4 regions of the Pseudomonas sp. EA_35y_Pfl2_R111 genome follow, and region 1 is predicted to be linked to each of the others. Evidence: riboswitches for the same ligand, from Rfam matches in the RefSeq annotation. Region 1 holds a riboswitch; each other region holds the start of a gene.
What was found. A riboswitch is a leader RNA that binds a small molecule or an ion and turns the genes downstream of it on or off. The one in region 1 is predicted to bind cobalamin.

Region 1 (3,296 bases):
ACAGCGGCCTGGAGCGGCCGAGCTTTCAGATGCTGGGGGCGGTGGAACAGCTGTGTGAACGCTTGAGCGAGGCGCGCTGAGAAGGCCCTGGGTTAAAGACCCCAGGGCTGGGTTTTCAGAACCGGTAACCGACGCTGAGCTGTACCTGCTCTTCGGCCGCAGGGTAACTGCTGGTTGCGCTGGCAAGCGCGTCATAACGTTTGCCTGTGAGGTTGTTGAGGCGCAACTTGCTGCTGAACTGCTGGTAGTCATAGCTCAGCGCAGCGTTAAACAGGGTGTAGGCGCCAGCCTTGTGCTGGCTGTTGGCATCGTCTCCCGAGTAATAGCGGCTGCCGGTGTGTACGGCTTCCAGATAGCCGCGTAGCCCCGGTACGATCAGGTAACTGAGGTTTGCACTGGCGGTGTTGCGCGCTACCCACGGTACTTTGTTGCCTTGGAAGGAGCCCGCGCGAAACTCGGCATCGGTATAGCTGTATTGCCCGCCGATGCTCAAGCGCTCGCTCAATTGGCGCTCTGCCTCCAGCAGCAGGCCGTCGCGGCGGGTTTTGTCCAGATTGATATTCGCTCCTCGACCATTCCAGCTGTTGGGGTTGGCAATCAGGGCGTCATAAAGCAGTTCGTCCTGCAAATCCAGTCGATACAGTGTCGCTTGATATCGCTGCACGCCGTCTTGCCACTCGATACCGCTTTCCCAGGACACGCCGGTCTGCGGTTTGAGGAACTCGACCCCTGGCAGGACAAAAGCATTGTCGTCTACGTTGGCCCAGCGCAGCACATCCTCGCGCTTGATAAATAGGCGAGTCTCTTGGTGGGCTTGCCAGCTCAGGCCGATGCTGGTGCTGTCTTCGCGATCCTTATGGTGTTTGCGGATCGCCTTGTTGTGGTCGTCAGCTTCGCTGCTGCGGTAGCCGACAGTAACCGTCACGTCACGCCCCAGTCCCTGGCTTAGCTGGCTATACCAGTCGCGCTGGGTCTGCTGGAAGTCGGTGCCCCAGGATGATTGCGCATCGCTGCTTATGTGGTCATGGCCGAGTAGCCACTCTCCATCCCCTAGGGTGTTGTCGTAGCGCGCGCTCAGTCTGGGGCTGATGCTTTCAGTGCGGGTGTCCTGGGTGAATCGATCCGGTGCGGCAAAGCTGCCGACACTGTCCTGATCGCTATGGCTGTAGTCGAGGTTGGCAGTCCAGATGTCATTCAGTTGCTGCTCCAGGGCAAAGCGATGCACCTGCGTCTTGCTGTCGTTCCAGGCTGTTGAGTCGCTTTGCTTGCGATCTGTACGACGTTGCGCCCTGGTAAGGGCATTGGGGTAGAGCAGTTCATCGTCGACCGTCTGGTACTCATACAGCGCATGGCCACTTTCATGATCATAGCGCAGGCGGGCGAAGGCATTGCTGTAGCTGGCGTTGTTGTGGTCGCGGTAGTTGTCAGACGTACGCGACTCGCCGCTCAGGTAGGTCGAAAAGCCACCGCCGAGTTGCTGGTAGATATGCCCGCGAAAGGCCTCCAGATCATGGCTGCCGCGGCTGCCCTCAAGGTAGCCCTCATTGCTGCTTGGGGTGCGGGTGACGATATTGATAACGCCGCCCACCGCCTGGTCGCCATAGAGGACGGTGCCGGCGCCGCGGATGATCTCGATGCGGTCGATATTACCCAGTGGCACGCTGTTGAGGTCGGCCCCGGCCTGGCTGGGTTGGTTGAGGCGGCGACCATCGACCAAGATCAAGGTGTTGTTTACCGCGTTCTCGCCAAATCCACGCAGACTGAAGGTGGCGCGGCTGCCATCGCCAATGGTGTCGCGTACCTGCACGCCGGCCTGGCTACGCAGTACATCGAGGAGTGTTGAGGCTGCAGTTGCTTCAATCTGCTGGCGGTCGATTACTTTAACGCTGGCTGGTGCCGGTGCTTTGAGCGGCGTAGCGCGAGTAATCACCAGCGGTGGCAGTTCGTGGCTGCTGGTATCGCTGGCAGCAAGGCTGATGCTCGGAGCAAGCGCCACAGCCAGGGCAAGACGGGACAATTTCACGTAGAGAATCCTCAAAAGGCAAAAAACTTTCGAGGAGGGCAGGGACAAGCACCGGGCAAGGAGGCGATAGCCAGCGCTTGACGGTGATGCCCTCCGCAACACCAGTCACTTCACGCCGAGGCAGGTCTCCGGGCTGCCGACTGCCTCTCTCACCTTCCCAGGCGCACCCAGTGGTCTTTGAGAAAGGCTGCGCTTGCGCGCTGTCGGTTACCGTTGCGGGGGCAGCGCAGGTCTTGCCGCTGTCGAATCGACAGCGGCGCACCTGCTTCCCTTTTCACGCTGCTGGTTTGGCAGCGACCTCGGACAGATAAAACGTCGCGCACCTTAAGGTGCGGCAGAGTGAATTACAAGCAAGCCTGGCTCAGCTCTGGATGAGCGGTGCTCATGCAGAAAGTGTGGCGAGGCGCGCGCGGATGGCCGCTTCGATACCCGCAGCATCCAACCCGCATTCGGCGAGCATCTGCGCCGGCTTGGCGTGCTCGACGTAGTAGTCCGGCAGGCCCAGATGCAGCATCGGCTTGAGGATACCGGCGTGGGCGAGGAACTCGCTGACCGCGCTGCCAGCTCCGCCCATTACGCTGTTCTCTTCAACCGTGACCAGCAGCTCGTGGCTGGCGGCCAGTTGGCGTACCAGGGCTTCGTCAAGGGGTTTAACGAAACGCATATCGACTACGCTGGCATCGAGTGCGTCGCCGGCCTTGAGCGCTTCACTCAGCTGTACGCCAAATACCAGCAGGACTACCTTGCTGCCCTGGCGACGGACGATGCCTTTGCCGATTTCCAGTGGCTCCAGGCCCGGCTCGATGGTGGCATTCGGGCCGCTGCCGCGTGGGTAGCGTACCGCCGCCGGGCCGTTGAATAGGTGGCCAGTGGTGAGCATGCGGCGCAGTTCGTTTTCATCGCTCGGGGTCATCACCAGCATGCCGGGGATGCAGCGTAGGTAGGAGACATCGAAGCTGCCGGCGTGGGTTGGACCGTCTTCGCCGACCAGGCCTGCGCGGTCGATGGCGAACAGCACATCAAGGTGCTGCACGGCGACATCGTGGATCAGCTGGTCATAGGCGCGCTGCAAAAAGGTCGAATAGATCGCCACTACGGGTTTGGCGCCGTCGCAGGCCATGCCGGCGGCCAGGGTTACCGCATGCTGTTCGGCGATGGCTACATCGAAATAGCGCTCGGGATAACGTTCGCTAAAGGCCACCAGGTCCGAGCCTTCCTTCATCGCCGGGGTGATGCCGACCAGGCGTGGGTCTGTCGCGGCCATATCGCATAG
Region 2 (3,296 bases), on a different contig from region 1:
CTCTTTGATACTCACATCATTGCCAACCCGGCCAATATTCGGGAATGGATCGTGCTGTTGAAGAAAGGCGCGGGCACCAGCTTCTTTCTGGTCGATGACCAGGAGCAGGTGGAGTCCTTCGCCGATCTCAATGGCTTGATCGAAGAGCTGCGTCTACTCGGCATCAAGGCTGCGGAGATTCATCTCTAAGCTAGTCGTCCGCTGACCGGAACAGGTGCCGATGCTCGGCGTTGTACAGCGCCGAGTCGGCAAACTGTTCGGCGTGCAGCACGCGGCCGACGAGAATCAGCGCGGTGCGGCGAAAGCCCTTGGCGCGCACCTGTTCCTCGATGGTGGCCAGGGTGCCGCTGACCCAATCCTGATCCGGCCAGCTGGCGCGATGGACCACGGCAATCGGGCAATCCGCGCCGTAATGCGGCAGCAGCTCAGTGACGATCTTGCTCAGGTGCACCACACCCAGGTGGATGGCCATGGTCGCACCGTGGCGGGCCAAGTCGCCCAGCGCCTCGCCCTCGGGCATGTTCGACTTGCTCGCATAGCGGGTAAGAATCAGCGTCTGTGACACCTCGGGCAGGGTCAGTTCGCTTTCCAGCAGGGCGGCGCACGCCGCTGTGGCGGTGACCCCGGGGATGATCTCGAAGGCAATGCCCAGCCGGCGCAGGTGGCGGATCTGTTCGCCAATCGCGCCATACAGCGACGGGTCGCCGGAGTGTACGCGGGCCACATCCTGGCCTTTGTTGTGGGCCTGGCGGATCAGCGCGATGATTTCATCCAGATGCAGTTCGGCGGTGTTGATCACCAGTTCGGCGCTATGGCCCTGCAGTACTGCCTCGGGCACCAGCGAGCCGGCGTAGAGAATCATTGGGCAGCTGCGCAGTAGGCGCTGGCCTTTGACGGTAATCAGCTCGGGGTCGCCGGGGCCGGCGCCGATAAAGTAAACGGTCATGACACATCCTTGGGTGCAATCGACGCCAGGGCGCAGGTGGCGCTGGCGTTGCGGGTTTTTTCGCCGAGCAGGCGGGCAGCATTGCCGCTCATAAGCGTGGCCAGGGCCAGGGCGCTGGGTTCGGCGACGGCCGGGCTGCCGGTGGCGGCCAGGGTAAGCGGCGAGCCTTGCACGAGGTGCTGATATGGCTGCAGTTCTTCAGCACTAAAGCAGCTCAGCTGCAGACCGAGGCGCTGGGCCAGTGCCAGCAGACCCGGCTCGCTCTGTTTATGCGCGACGCTGGCCAATCCCACCAAGTTATCCACAGTCAGGTCATGTGCTTGCAGGCTGTGCAGCAGCAGACTGAACACGTCCTCCACGCTGCAGCCACTGCGGCAACCCAGCCCGGCGACTACCTGAATGGTGGCAGCGGGGTGGCGAGGGGTGTGGCTGGGGATCATCTGCGGCGCTCGGTGTGTGCGGCGGCGTAGCTCAACATGGCGGCCGGCACCGGTCAACCGCGATTGACCGGCCGCCATGGCCTGCGTAGCCTTGTCGCGTTCGAGGTTCTTCGTGGGCATGCCCATGAAGCTAAGAGGGAACAGGGTGAATGCCCTGGCTGCCCCCGCAACTGTAAACGACTCGTACCCTTGCGTTGTTCTGCCGCCCAAGCGCTGCAGCACAACAGCCACTGCGTCAGCGCGGGAAGGCGAAGGGATTAGCCGGCGTATCTACGCCAGCCCGGTCGTGAGCCAGGAGACCTGCCTCGTCACGCTTTCGACAACCGGGCGGGGTGATCCGGTGGTGTTGGCTGACGCCCCGTGGCTGTCATGTCTGTGCCGCCTGCCTGCTCGTCTTTCTTTCGACGCCATGCAGGACTCGCCATGCAAACCCTCGCCAAACTCCCCGTCACCATCGTTACCGGCTTTCTCGGCGCCGGCAAAACCACCCTGTTGCGTCATCTGCTGACCCATGCGGAGGGACGGCGTATCGCGGTGATCGTCAACGAGTTTGGCGAGCTGGGCATCGACGGCGAAATCCTCAAGCAGTGCTCCATCGGTTGCAGCGAAGAAGAAGCCAACGGCCGTATCTTCGAGCTGGCCAACGGCTGCCTGTGCTGCACCGTGCAGGAAGAGTTCTTCCCGGTGATGCGCGAGCTGGTGGCGCGCCGCGGCGAGCTGGACCATATCCTGATTGAAACCTCCGGCCTGGCCCTGCCCAAGCCGCTGGTACAAGCCTTTAACTGGCCGGAAATCCGCAACGCCTGCACTGTCGATGCGGTGATCACCGTGGTCGACAGCCCGGCCGTGGCCGCCGGCACCTTCGCCGCATTCCCCGAGCAGGTCGACGCGCAGCGCAAGCTCGACCCCAATCTGGATCACGAATCGCCGCTGCATGAGCTGTTCGCCGACCAGCTGGCCAGTGCCGACCTGGTAATCCTCAACAAGGCCGACCTGCTCGATGCCGCCGCCCTGGCTGCGGTGCGCACTGAAGTGGCGGAAGAGCTGCCGCCGGCGGTGAAAGTTATCGAAGCCCATGGCGGCGAGCTGCCGCTGGACGTGCTGCTGGGCCTGAACTGCGAGACCGAACTGCACATCGATGGGCGCAAGACCCACCATGATCTGGAAGGCCATGAAGACCACGATCACGACGAGTTCGCCTCGTTCCACGTGGAACTGCCTGAAGCCGAGGAAACCCATCTGCTGCAAGCGCTGAAGGAGGCGGTCAGCAAACACGGCATCCTGCGCATCAAGGGCTTTGCGGCGATTCCCGGCAAACCGATGCGTCTGCTGCTGCAGGGCGTCGGTCAACGTTTCGACAAACACTTCGACCGCGCCTGGCAGGCCGATGAGCCGCGCATCACCCGCCTGGTGGTGATTGGCCAGACCCTGGATCAGGCCGCCATCGAAGCCGAGCTCAACGCCGCGCTGGCAGGCTAAGCCCACATGCACCTGCTGCGCACCCAGCCCGGCAGCCAGCTGCCGCTCGACAGCATTGCCGATCTCGGCCAGACCCCGGCCGAGCTGGTGATTCTCTGTACCGGCGATTCGCACCTGTCGCTGCTGGCCGAAGCGGCGCGCCAGTTGCCGGCGGATTACCCCAGTCTGCGTCTGGCCAGCCCGGCGCAGCTGAGCAATCACGCCTCGGTGGATCTCTACGTCGAGCAGGTGCTGCAGCACGCCAAGGTCATCCTGATTTCCGTGCACGGCGGCGTCAGCTATTGGCGCTACGGCATCGAGCGCCTGGTCGAACTGGCCGAGCGCGGTGCACGGGTGATCATGGTGCCGGGCGACGACAGCCCTGATCCCGAGCTGATGGGCCTAAGCAATGTCGATAGCGAGAGCGCCCACAGGCTCTGGCAGTTTCTGCG
Region 3 (3,296 bases), on a different contig from region 1:
AAATCGTTCATCAACGGGAGCAGCTGCTCCAGCAGGTATTTGCGAAACGCCGCCGGATGCGTGACGGTGACGCTGTAAGTGCCCGGCACCTGCACCTTGGCATAGGCGCGCACGGTGGTCGGCACCTCGCCCTGACACAGGTAGATCAGGCGCAGCTCCGGGTAGCGAAAACGCGACTGTTCCTCGGCATCCGGCTTGATACGTTCCTTGAGATAGCGCTTGAGCGCCTGGCTCAAGCCCGTGGTCGCCTGCAGGTGCAAGGCGGCCAGACGATCCACCGCTTCTTCAGCGGTGTTAGCGACAATAAAGTCATCGGAACAAGGGTTCACAAGGCACCTTCCTGGCTGATCGGAATGGCTCTATCTTGCCCTGATCCGCCGCGTTTGCGATAGCGCGACGTTACCCGCGCAGGCTACTTGAGCAGCGCCTGAAGGTCCTCGGGCACCGCCTGCGGGGTCAGCGGACCGACGCGCCGTGTGCCCGGATTGCCCCGCGGGAACACCCCCAATAGCGAGCCCAGACTACCGGGGATGCGCAGCAGTTGTGCCAGGCCCTCAGCCCAATCGCGCTGGTGCCAAGCCCAGGCGAGCATCCATAGATGACTGCGCAGATGTTCACTGAAATATCGTTGACCGAGAATATGCGCGCGCTCCAGATGGCGCAGCTCGGCAGCAGGGTCAATGCCGCGCTGAGCGCGGGCCAGTTGGTATTCCTGCCAGAAAGCTTGTTCGCGGGTCATGGCAACGCTCCTCTATTAGGCTGTGTCGCCAGTCTGCAAGTGTGGGGCGGCCCCCAGGTCAAGCATCCGTTGCTAATCTTCAGTCAGCCAACTCCCTAAGGAAAACTCATGCCGCGCTCCCTGCTCACACTTGTGCTGTGTCTGTTACCCAGTTTTATACTGGCCGATAGCCTGGACGGCCACTACCTGACCACGCTGGATGGCCAGCCAACCGAAATGCACCTGCGCAGCCAGGGCCAGCAGGTCACAGGGGAATATGTGGAGGGTGGCAGGCTGCGCCTGCAGATTAGCGGCAGCTTTGACGGCCAACTGCTCAGTGCGCAAATTAGCGAGCCGCAGTCCGGGCAGTTGATCGCCAATATGAATGCCACCTACGCCAATGGCGTGCTTAACACTCATATCGCTGCACGCAATCCGACTACCGGGGCAACCCTGGAACGCAAGGCACTGTTCCACCGGCAGAACCTTAGCACTGCAGCCGCCGCGCAAAGTAGCAGCCCGAGCAGCAGCGCAACACGCGACCCGGCACTGATCGGCACCTGGGTGCACGAGAAGATCATCAATAGCGGCGGCGCCAATTTCGCCTCCATGACCACCCAGATGATTCTGCAACTGAGTGATGACGGCAGCGTTTCGCAGTGGACGCGCAACGTGGCAGGCGGCTCAGACTGGAACTACGACAGCCCTGGCGAGCTGCAATACAGCGGACGCTGGCAGAGCAACAACGGCTTGCTGGAAGTGCAGATGCAGGGCAGCAGTGATTATCAGCCTGCCGCCTACTATCGTTTCAGTGACCAGTACCTGGTCACTGAAAGCAATACCGGCAAGCTGATCTGGCAGCGGCGGCGCTGATCAATCAGGCCGGCTGGTGCAGACGCGAGTTGAACAGCGGCCCACGGCTATAAGCCGACAGCGCCTTGGCGGCGGCCAGCACACCCAGATCGACCAGTGGCTCGATCAGGATCACACTCATATAGGCCAGGCCGAAGCTACCGACGGCAGCCAGGTTCTCGCCGGAGAAGCCGTTGCCGTAGACCGCCCAGAAGCCTACCCAGGCGACGATACCGCCCTGATAAGCCGTCGACAGTGCCAACGCTTGCTTATAGGAGAGATCCACATAAGCAGTGCCGGGCGCGATAAGGCGTTTGGCCAGCAGACTGATGCCCCACAACGGCACCAGCAAGGTGGTGACGTTCATGCCGTACTGCGGCAAGTCGAACTGAGCGAATAGCAGCCCTTGCAGCAGCAGGCCGAGCGCCAAACCGATAGCCGTGGCACCAGCACCAAACAGCAGCAGCAAGGTTGAACCGAGGATCAGATGCACTTCAGAAACGCCAACCGCCTGATGCGGAAAGACTTCAAAGAAGCAGAACACCAAGGCGGTGGTGATTAGGCTGCGTAGCGCTAGGGCGGCGGAGCCACCGTTATCGCGCACGCTGTCGAGGGCAAGCTTGGCCGTGAGGCCGAAGGCACCGGCGGCGGTTGCATAGCTGAGGAAGAGTTTGGCGCCAGTGACGACTTCTGGTTCGATGTGCATAGAAATTCCTGTACCGCGCCCACCGCGCGATGATCTGGATTGAGGGGGATGGGCATAAGCGCCCGGCTTCGATGGCAGGTCTCCTGGCTCACGGTTTGACGCTTCGCCCGCCTTCCCGACCTTGCGGCCAGTGGCATCTGGGCGTTGCTCACCATTTACAGTTGCGGGGGCAGCCATGGCTTCAGCACCGGTTGCGGTGCTTTCCATGTTCCCTTTTCATCCAGTCGCTTAACACGAGCTGGAACCATCGGCGGCCACCTTACCCGGCGGCAGAGAGAAATGACAGACCCGGCATTTTATGGCGCAGGCGCGCCAACAGACGGAAGAGAGCCTGACGCCGTATGACGCAAGCAGGTAAATACGGCACTGGCGTTGGCGCACAGCTGCCCCTGAGCATCATGCAAAGTGGCTTGCGCAGATACCTGTCGCCCCTCGCGCTGCTGCACGCAAGCTTCGGTATGGAGCGGCAAGGCCGCCAGCCCCACCGGGCGCAGGTAATTCACTTGCAGGCTGGCGGTCACGTAGACCTCCTCGGCACTGGCCTGCGAGTACACCGCCAACCCCAGCGCCGCATCGAACAGCGTGGCGGTATAGCCGCCATGCACACCGCCAAGCGGATTAAAGTGCACGGCCGGCGGCTGACTGCTGAAGCTCGCCACCCCAGCTGCGGCCTGCAGCTGGGAGATACCATAATCCGCACCGATATCACCGGCCAGCCAGGCCTGTAACTGTTCAAAGAGAGTGGCGTGCATATTCAGGCCTCAGATCAGGTGCGGCGTACTGCGCGCCACCAGCGCTTCGACATCCACGCCACGCGGCAAGGTACCGTAAACCCGACCGCCCTGCCCGCCCAGACGGCTGACGATAAAGGCATCGGACACTGCCGCATTACCGGCTTCCAGCAGCAGCTTGGCCTGCAGCGCCAGCGCCACATCTTCGGTGAGCTGACGGGCGCGGTATTGGATATCGGCGGTGTCGCGGAAATCCGCCTGCAGTTGCGTGATATGCGCTTTCAGCCGC
Region 4 (3,296 bases), on a different contig from region 1:
GACAGGGCAAATCATCCGGCACCCGGCCCAACCCGGCCAGGCTGTAGATCGCTTCAGGGCTTAATCGCCGCGCCAGGCGCAGCGCCTCGGTAGTGCCGCCAAGCAGCAGGATGCGTGGACTCACGGCTTGCACACCTCCAGCAAGGTGATCGGCAAGGCACTGCGCCAGGTGTCGAAGCCACCCAACGGCTGCGCCTGGGCCACGCTGATGCGGGTCAACTCGCCGCCCACCTGCTCGCGCCAGGCCACCAGCGCCGCTTCGCTTTGCAGGGTCACGGCATTGGCCACCAGACGCCCGCCCGGCTTCAGGCTGGCCCAGCACTGCTGCAGCACGCCGGGGATGGTCACCCCGCCACCAATAAAGATCGCATCCGGCGCAGCCAAGCCGGTCAAGGCCTCGGGCGCACGGCCGGCGACCAGTTGCAGGCCGGGCACACCAAGGGCATCGCGGTTGTGCTGGATATGCGCCTGGCGGCCGGCATCGGCCTCGACCGCAAGCGCCCGGCAGCTGGAGTGTGCGCGCATCCACTCAATGCCGATCGAACCGCAGCCGGCGCCGACATCCCAGAGCAGCTCACCGGGTTGCGGCGCCAGGCGCGCCAGGGTGATAGCGCGCACGTCGCGCTTGGTCAGCTGGCCGTCATGCTGATAGGCATCGTCTGGCAAACCTGGTGTGAGCGGCAGCAGGCGCGCATCGCCGGCAGCCACGCACTCGACCGCCAGTAGATTGAGATCGGCAACGCGCGGCAACACCCAGTCGCTGGCCAAACCGTCGATGCGCCGCTCCTGAGCGCCACCCAGATGCTCCAGTACGGTCAAGCGACTGGGGCCAAAACCGCGCACACGCAGCAACTCGGCCACGGCCGCCGGGCTTTCGCCGTCATTGCTCAACAGCAGCAGCCGTGCACCCGGGAATAGCTGCGCCTGCAACGCCGCCAACGGCCGCGCCACCAGCGACAGCACTGTCACCTCCTGCAACGGCCAACCCATACGGGCGGCGGCCAGTGACACTGACGAGGGCGCAGAAAATACCCGCAATTCCTCAGCCGGCAGCTGCCGCGCCAGGCTCGCGCCAACGCCATAGAACAGCGGATCACCGCTGGCCAGTACACACACCGACGTACCACGCCGCGCCAGCACCGGCTCCAGGCTAAAGGGGCTCGGCCACAGCTCATGCTGCCCCGGCAGATCGGCAGGCAATAGCGCCAACTGGCGGGCACCGCCGACGATGCACTGCGCCTCGCTCAGCGCCAACCGCGCCGCCTCACCCAGGCCGGCGTAGCCGTCTTCACCTATACCCACCAGGGTTAACCAGGCCGTCATGCGCTTTCCTCAAACCGTCATCAGCGCGCCGCCCGACCAGCTGGCTGTCGTGCCTGCGCGCAAAGCGGGCATAATAGCGCCTTCGTCGGTGCCCGCCGCCATTGTGCATAGGGCCTAAGAGGGAATCCGGAGCGATCCGCTGATCGTGACCGAGCTGCCCCCGCAACTGTAAACAGCGAGTCTGCCGCAACTGCGCCACTGGGTAACCGGGAAGGCCGCAGCAGATGATGACCTGTCAGCCAGGAGACCTGCCGACGACGCTAGTCGCGAGTGCCAACATCGGGCGGGGTGTACCGATGCCATGAAATCCCCTGTGGGCGGATTTCGCTGGTTCGGTCGCCGCGTCTTTGTTGTTGGTGACCTTTTTGCGCGACCGTCCAACCTCCGCCGACCTGCCCGACCCACGCCCTAGCGCGTGCCCCGGCCTGCTGCGTATCGTTCAGGCGCTGGACGGTGGCATCTGCCGGGTCAAGCTGGCCGGCGGCGTGCTCAGCAGCCAACAGGCACGGGCCATCGCCGAGGCTGCTGAGCGCTGCGCCAGTGGCGTGCTGGAGCTGACCAACCGCAGCAATCTGCAGATTCGTGGCGTATTGGCTGGCCAGCAGACTGAGTTGATCGAACGGCTGCTCGCCGCCGGCCTTGGCCCGAGCAACCCGGCCGCTGACGATGTGCGCAACCTGCTGCTCAGCCCCGCCGCCGGCTTCGACCCGCAGGCCCTGCTCGACACCCGCCCGCTGGCCGCCGCGCTGCTTGAGCTGCTGCAAAACACCCCGGCGCTGCATGGCTTGTCAGCCAAATTCGCCCTGCAGCTGGACGGCGGCGAAGCCCTGGCGATGCTCGAACACCCCCACGATATCTGGCTTAGCGCCCTGCCCGGCTCGCCGGCACGACTGGCGTTTGGCCTGGCCGGCTGCCCGACTGACAAGCCGCTGGGTGTGATCGACGCAGAGCAGGCCGTGCCGCTGGTGGAGCAACTGCTCAGGCTGTTCCTCGATCTGGCTGGGAGCGAACACAGCCGGATGCGCCAGCTGCTCGGTGTGATGACGCCCAGCCAGCTGCTGCAACAGCTACAAACGTGCCTGCCCTTTGCCGTACAAGCGACCCCTACCGACTGGCAGCGCGCGCCGGTCAGCCAACGCGCGCCCATTGGCATTTATCCACAGCAGCAGAACGGCCTGTGCATGGTCGCTACCGCCACGCGCCTAGGCCGGGTCGACGCCGCGCAACTCAAAGCACTGGCCGAACTGGCTGAGCACCATGGCGATGCCAGCCTGCGCCTGACGCCCTGGCAAGGTCTGCTGCTACCGAATATCCCCAAGCACTCGGCAGAAAAATTACTGCACAAACTGGCCGAACTCGGCCTGCTGATCGATGCCAACGACCCGTTAAGCAATCTGATCGCCTGCACCGGCTCAGCCGCCTGCGGCAAAGGTCTGGCCGGCAGCAAGGCCGATGCTCTACAGCTCGCCAAGCGCCTGCGCGCGAGCACAGCACGACCGCAGGTGCACCTGAGCGCCTGCCCGCGCTCCTGCGCCGCCGCGCACACCGCGCCCTTTACCTTGCTGGCCAGCAGCGCCGGGCATTACCAGCTTTATCAACGCACGCCCGAGGCGGCCGGTTTCGGCCAACTGCTGGCCAGCGCCATGACTATCGACGAGGCCGGCGACTGGTTCGCCGCCCACTGCGCAACAGGAAACAGCGATGCTTGAGTACATCCGCGATGGCCAGGAAATCTACCGCCAGTCGTTTGCCACCATCCGCGCCGAGGCCGACCTGTCGGCGATCCCAGCAGACCTGGAAAAGCTCGCCGTACGGGTTATCCACGCCTGCGGCATGGTCGATGTGGTGCAGGACCTGCGCTTCTCCCCGGGTGCCGGCGCTGCCGGCCGCGCCGCCCTGGCCAAGGGCGCGGCGATTCTCTGCGATGCGCGGATGGTCGCCGAAGGCATCACCCGCCCGCGCCTGGCCGCGAA

Region 2: linked by a shared signal. The riboswitch ahead of cobW (cobalamin biosynthesis protein CobW) and the one ahead of AACY25_RS15815 (TonB-dependent receptor family protein) in region 1 are both predicted to bind cobalamin.
Region 3: linked by a shared signal. The riboswitch ahead of AACY25_RS05475 (energy-coupling factor ABC transporter permease) and the one ahead of AACY25_RS15815 (TonB-dependent receptor family protein) in region 1 are both predicted to bind cobalamin.
Region 4: linked by a shared signal. The riboswitch ahead of cobG (precorrin-3B synthase) and the one ahead of AACY25_RS15815 (TonB-dependent receptor family protein) in region 1 are both predicted to bind cobalamin.

Annotation. Positions count from the first base shown of each region.
Region 1 covers NZ_CAXAOM010000004.1:63,757-67,052, forward strand. The annotation lists gene AACY25_RS15810 (cobalamin-binding protein) at 1-80, shown strand, start outside; gene AACY25_RS15815 (TonB-dependent receptor family protein) at 116-2,023, opposite strand; cobalamin riboswitch at 2,126-2,340, opposite strand; gene dxs (1-deoxy-D-xylulose-5-phosphate synthase) at 2,406-3,296, opposite strand, start outside.
Region 2 covers NZ_CAXAOM010000006.1:93,923-97,218, reverse strand. The annotation lists gene AACY25_RS19540 (hypothetical protein) at 1-189, shown strand, start outside; gene cobM (precorrin-4 C(11)-methyltransferase) at 191-946, opposite strand; gene AACY25_RS19530 (cobalamin biosynthesis protein) at 943-1,506, opposite strand; cobalamin riboswitch at 1,473-1,709, shown strand; gene cobW (cobalamin biosynthesis protein CobW) at 1,810-2,865, shown strand; gene cobN (cobaltochelatase subunit CobN) at 2,872-3,296, shown strand, end outside.
Region 3 covers NZ_CAXAOM010000001.1:1,121,543-1,124,838, forward strand. The annotation lists gene amn (AMP nucleosidase) at 1-329, opposite strand, end outside; gene AACY25_RS05465 (DUF3703 domain-containing protein) at 413-739, opposite strand; gene AACY25_RS05470 (hypothetical protein) at 848-1,591, shown strand; gene AACY25_RS05475 (energy-coupling factor ABC transporter permease) at 1,596-2,276, opposite strand; cobalamin riboswitch at 2,333-2,540, opposite strand; gene AACY25_RS05480 (PaaI family thioesterase) at 2,573-3,028, opposite strand; gene AACY25_RS05485 (acyl-CoA dehydrogenase family protein) at 3,038-3,296, opposite strand, start outside.
Region 4 covers NZ_CAXAOM010000006.1:78,066-81,361, forward strand. The annotation lists gene AACY25_RS19455 (cobalt-precorrin-6A reductase) at 1-124, opposite strand, end outside; gene cbiE (precorrin-6y C5,15-methyltransferase (decarboxylating) subunit CbiE) at 121-1,323, opposite strand; cobalamin riboswitch at 1,393-1,593, shown strand; gene cobG (precorrin-3B synthase) at 1,689-3,032, shown strand; gene AACY25_RS19470 (precorrin-8X methylmutase) at 3,025-3,296, shown strand, end outside.